Regions from separate parts of the Acidovorax sp. GW821-FHT09B03 genome, predicted to be linked through region 2. Evidence: predicted binding sites of a transcription regulator. Region 2 holds the regulator's gene; the other holds the start of a gene.

Region 1 (2,393 bases), on a different contig from region 2:
GCCGTATACCGTGGCTGTACCTGGTCAATTCCTGAAGGGTAGCCATGCAAAACATGAAGTCAATTCTGCTGCACGTTGATAGCTCCGCAAAGGCCGGCGAGCGCATCGGAGTGGCGAGACATCTGGCCGAAAAGTTCGATGCATCTGTGATCGCACAGCCATGCATGCTTTCCGCCGTGATGCTGTATCCGTACGCTCTCGGGGGCGCTACTGCAGTCCTCAAGCATGCACATGAATCCGACGATGACTGCTTGCGTAAAGCGCGCAGGCTATTCGATGAGTTTGGTCAAAATTCAGCCAGAATGCGCTGGGCGGAACCTTTGCCCGAAGGACCATGGGGTTTTGCCAGGAGGGCACTCTATGTCGACCTTTTGGTCATGGGGCAGCGTGAAGAAGATGATCCTGCGGCTGGCCTGCTGCCCTCGGATTTTCTGCCAAGTGTCCTGGTTGAGTCGGGACGGCCTGCATTGATCTTGCCTCGGGTGGGACGCGTCGACTCTGTGGGAGATTCCGTGGTGGTTGCCTGGAAGGAAACGCCGCAAGCCTCTCGCGCACTTGCCGCCTCCCTGCCTTGGTTACAGCACGCCAAGCACGTGCTGGTCGTTACCGGCAGCGCATCGGAGCAAACCAGGAATCCGTTCTTGGCCGGCTATCTTCAAGCCCATGGCATCAAAGCGAATTACCGTGACATCCAAGGTGGCGATGGCGAAGTTGGTGAAAGCATTCTCTCTTCGTGTGCTGACGTGGGTGCAGACCTTCTCGTCATGGGGTGTTATGGACATAGTCGATCTCGCGAATGGATCATGGGGGGCGCCACCAGATCCGTATTGAACGCGATGACATTGCCCGTATTGATGGCCCACTGATACCTTGTCGGCACCACAGTTGGGTCGCCGGCCTTCCAAGCGATGGAGTGCCCCAAGAAGCGAATTTGCTTGGACCGTGTCAGCCTGCCGGCTCACAGCTCTTTCATTGATGGTTGAAGGGCCGCATGCGCAATGGCCTGCTTGTCAGCGGGCGTCTGCCGCATGAGGAGAATCGCCTGGTGCGGACGCTCTATTCGTCGCCGCGAACGACGAGGACAGGGACCGGGGCCGTCCGCATAATCTGCTCGGCACCGCTTCCCAGCAGAACCCTTCCCAGGCCCTTGCGGCCGTGGGTCCCCAAAACAATCAGGTCTGCCCTCCATTCACGGGCCTGGATGGCTACTGTCTCGCCGAGCCGGACCCCGGGAATCTCGGCCAAGATGGAGTCTGCGTCTATCCCGGCAGAACCGGCGATGGCCATCGCATCCGCCAGTAGCTTGTGCGCGTGGGCCCGCGCAATCGGAATCAGGTCGATGCTGTAGTCATAGCCGGATATCAATGCGAGGTCATCGATTGCGTGCATGAGTCGCACTACAGCACCGCATTCCCGCGCCAACCCAAGTGCGGTGACGAGTGCCTTGTTGGAGGTCTGGCTTCCATCGACGGGAACGAGTATGCGCTTGAACATGGGGTCCTCCTTGGGGTGAGAGCCCCATCATGGATGGACCAGTGCGCGCATCCATTGACCTCGGTCATCCTTGGGGGATACAGCTGGTTGTTTTTCCATCGGGGTGCTCGGTGTCGCTGGGGCAGGGGAGCCGCGCGGCGGCGATGCGCTGTTTCTTGATCCTTATCAAGTTCCTCCGGCGCGTGGCTCGCGAAGATGATTGATATCCTGCACGCGCGGCCCCTGGCCTTGAAGGATGTGTGCTGTTGCGCGTTTCATGGCAATCAAGAAAGGTGTCCGATGGATTCCAGTGCCAGCAGCCAGGCAGCGGTGCTCCCGGCCCTTGGTCTGGCCGTGGCGCTGGGTGTCGGCCTGCTCATCGGCACCGAGCGCGAACGGCGCAAGGGGCAAGGCGACGACCGCGACGTGGCGGGTGTGCGCAGCTTTGCCGTTGCGGCGGTCTGCGGGGCGTTGGCGCAAAGCCTGCCGGTGCCGGGCCTGGTGGTGGTGGGCGCGCTGCTTGTCGCCGTGTTGGTGGCGATTGCCTACTTCAAAAGCCGTACCAAAGACCCGGGTGTGACCACGGAGATGGCCCTGTTCGCGACCTATCTTATCGGTGTGCAAGCTGCCATCGCGCCGGCGCTGGGCGCCGCCTGTGGGGCGGGTCTGGCTGCGCTGCTGGCGGCGCGCAGCCACCTGCACCGGTTCGCGACCGAGCTGCTCAGCGAGCAGGAGTTGCATGACGGATTGCTCCTGGTTGCCCTGGCGCTGATCCTCTTGCCGCTGGTTCCAACTCGTCCGATGGACATCCTGGGCGGCATCAATCCCCGCCCGCTGGCCGCAATGGTGCTGCTGATCCTGGCGATGCAGGCTGGCGGCCAGGTCGCGCTGCGCAGGCTGGGGCCGCGCGGCGGGCCGCT
Region 2 (2,393 bases):
TACACATAGCCCGCGTCCATGAACTGCTGCAGCGAGCGCGAGAGCATGGCCACCTTGGAAGGCGCCGCCGGCAGCTCCGCCGGCACGATGCGCCGCTGCGGCTTGAAGCGCTCGGGCAGGTGCGCGTAGGCATACAGGGCGATGCGGTCGGGCCGCAGGGCCTTGACCTGCTCCAGCGTGCGGTCGAAGGACTCGGGCGTCTGCCGCGGCAGGCCGTAGATCAGGTCCACGTTGACCGACTCGAAACCCAGGCGGCGCGCCGCCTCGACCAGCGCGAACACCTGCCCCGACGGCTGCACGCGGTGCACGGCCTTCTGCACGTCGGCATCGAAGTCCTGCACGCCAAAGCTCAGGCGGTTGAAACCCAGCTCGGCCAGCACAGCCAGGCGCTCGGCCGTCACGGTGCGCGGGTCCACCTCGATCGAGTATTCGCCGCCCGGTGCAAACGTGAAGCTGCGCTTGAGCACCGCCATCAGTTCGCGCAGCTTGTCGTCCGACAAGAAAGTGGGCGTGCCCCCGCCCAGGTGCAGCTGGCTCACCACCTGGCCCGTGCCGCAGTGGGCCGTGTGCAGCTCCACCTCGCGCGCCAGGTAGCGCAGGTACACGTCGCCCCGGTCGTGGTGTTTGGTGATGATCTTGTTGCAGGCGCAGTAGTAGCACAGCGACTCGCAGAACGGAATGTGCACATACAGCGACAGCGGCAGCGCCTTGCCCGGCGTGCCCGCCTTGCGCTGGGCCAGGGCCAGCACATAGTCGCTTTCGCCAAAAGCCTCGACGAAACGGTCGGCCGTGGGGTAGGAGGTATAGCGGGGGCCCGGCACGTCGAAACGGGTCAGGAGTTCGGGCGTCACAGCGGTCATGGGGAGCGTTTCCTTGTTGGATATGCACTTTGCCGCAGGCCTACGCCCCCGTCCTTGACCTGGATCAAGTGTTGCGAGGCCCACAGGGCCCACAATTTGATGCATGTCAGCCACCACCACGCTCCTTTCGCCGGATGCGATCCGTTCGCAACCTCCAACAGCTGCTGCGCCCATGAACCCGCTCACCATCAAAGTCGCCTGCTCCAACTGCAACCTGCGCGAGCTGTGCATGCCCGTGGGCCTGAACGACGCCCAGTTGGAACGCATCGACGAGATCGTGGCCACGCGGCGCAAGGTCAAGCGCGGCGGCACGCTGTTTCGCAACGGCGAGACCTTCACCTCGCTGTACGCCATCCGCACCGGCTTCTTCAAGACCTGCGTGGCCACCGAGGATGGGCGCGACCAGGTGACGGGCTTTCAGATGGCGGGAGAGATCATCGGGCTGGACGGCATCGTCAACGACCACCACACCTGCGACGCCGTGGCGCTGGAGGATGCCGAGGTCTGCGTGATGCCCTTCGACCGCATCGAGGAACTCTCGCGCGAGGTCACGGCCCTGCAGCACCACGTGCACAAGATCATGAGCCGCGAGATCGTGCGCGAGCACGGCGTCATGCTGCTGCTGGGCAGCATGCGCGCCGAGGAGCGCCTGGCGGCCTTCCTGCTGAACCTGGTGCAACGCCTGCATGCACGCGGTTTCTCGCAGTCCGAGCTGGTGCTGCGCATGACGCGCGAGGAGATCGGCAGCTACCTGGGCCTCAAGCTCGAAACCGTGAGCCGCACCTTCTCGAAGTTCGCCGAGGACGGCATCGTCGAGGTCAAGCAGCGCCATGTGCGCATCCTGGATACGGACGCGCTCAAGCGCATCGTGAACTCGCAGACGTGTAGCTAAAACATCAGCCCTGGACCTGCAGGCGGGCCAGCACCTCGGTCTTGCCGCTGCGGTCGGCCCGCAGGATCAGCGCCTCGCCCGAGCTGGTGTTGGTGCTGGCCAGATCGGACAGCACGAACATGTGGGTGAACCAGGCCTCGAAGCCACCGCGCCGTGCCGACGCGGCCACCAGCGCCTGGCGCAGCTCGCGCAGATGGCTGGCACCGGTAGTCTCCGGCGCGCCGCGCGGCGAACCCAGCGCGGGCCACACCTGGGGCGCGGCAAATGCCAGAGTAGCACTGTCGATGCAGCGGCACCAGGGGCTCGAAAGCACCTTGGACGGCTGCAACTGGCGCTCCCTGAACCACACCCCGGTGCGCCGTGCCTGCTCGCGCCCTTCTTCGCTGAGGTTGCGCTGCGTGCCGCAATCGCCCAGGCGAAACCCCGGTGGATCGAAGGTGCCCGGTGCCAGCGCATGGCGGAACGCAGCCACCACCCCGCCCTTGCGCAGCAGGGCATCGGCGTCGGAGTCCTGGGCGGCCCAGGCATGCAGCGTGGTCCACGCCAGCCCTGCGCCCAGCAGGGCGCGCCGGCCAACGACCGCCTCAGGCTGCGGGCTGGAAGGCATAGCCATTGCCCGATGCAGCCATGCGCCCGAATGC

What was found. Region 2 encodes FNR, which switches genes on or off when oxygen is low (the NO sensors DNR and NnrR bind a similar motif). Its sites were predicted from a motif close to TTGATNNNNATCAA; they were not measured.
Region 1: a site for FNR is predicted at 1,650-1,663, ahead of AC07PA_RS26425 (universal stress protein). Genes of this name have one in related genera too.

What each region holds. Positions count from the first base shown of each region.
Region 1 covers NZ_JBWKPP010000019.1:51,453-53,845, reverse strand. Annotated here, with positions in the region: gene AC07PA_RS26430 (universal stress protein) at 45-866, shown strand; gene AC07PA_RS26425 (universal stress protein) at 1,057-1,494, opposite strand; gene AC07PA_RS26420 (MgtC/SapB family protein) at 1,774-2,393, shown strand, end outside.
Region 2 covers NZ_JBWKPP010000018.1:45,658-48,050, reverse strand. Annotated here, with positions in the region: gene hemN (oxygen-independent coproporphyrinogen III oxidase) at 1-860, opposite strand, end outside; gene fnr (fumarate/nitrate reduction transcriptional regulator Fnr) at 1,033-1,752, shown strand; gene AC07PA_RS25645 (histidine phosphatase family protein) at 1,757-2,365, opposite strand; gene AC07PA_RS25640 (MBL fold metallo-hydrolase) at 2,337-2,393, opposite strand, start outside.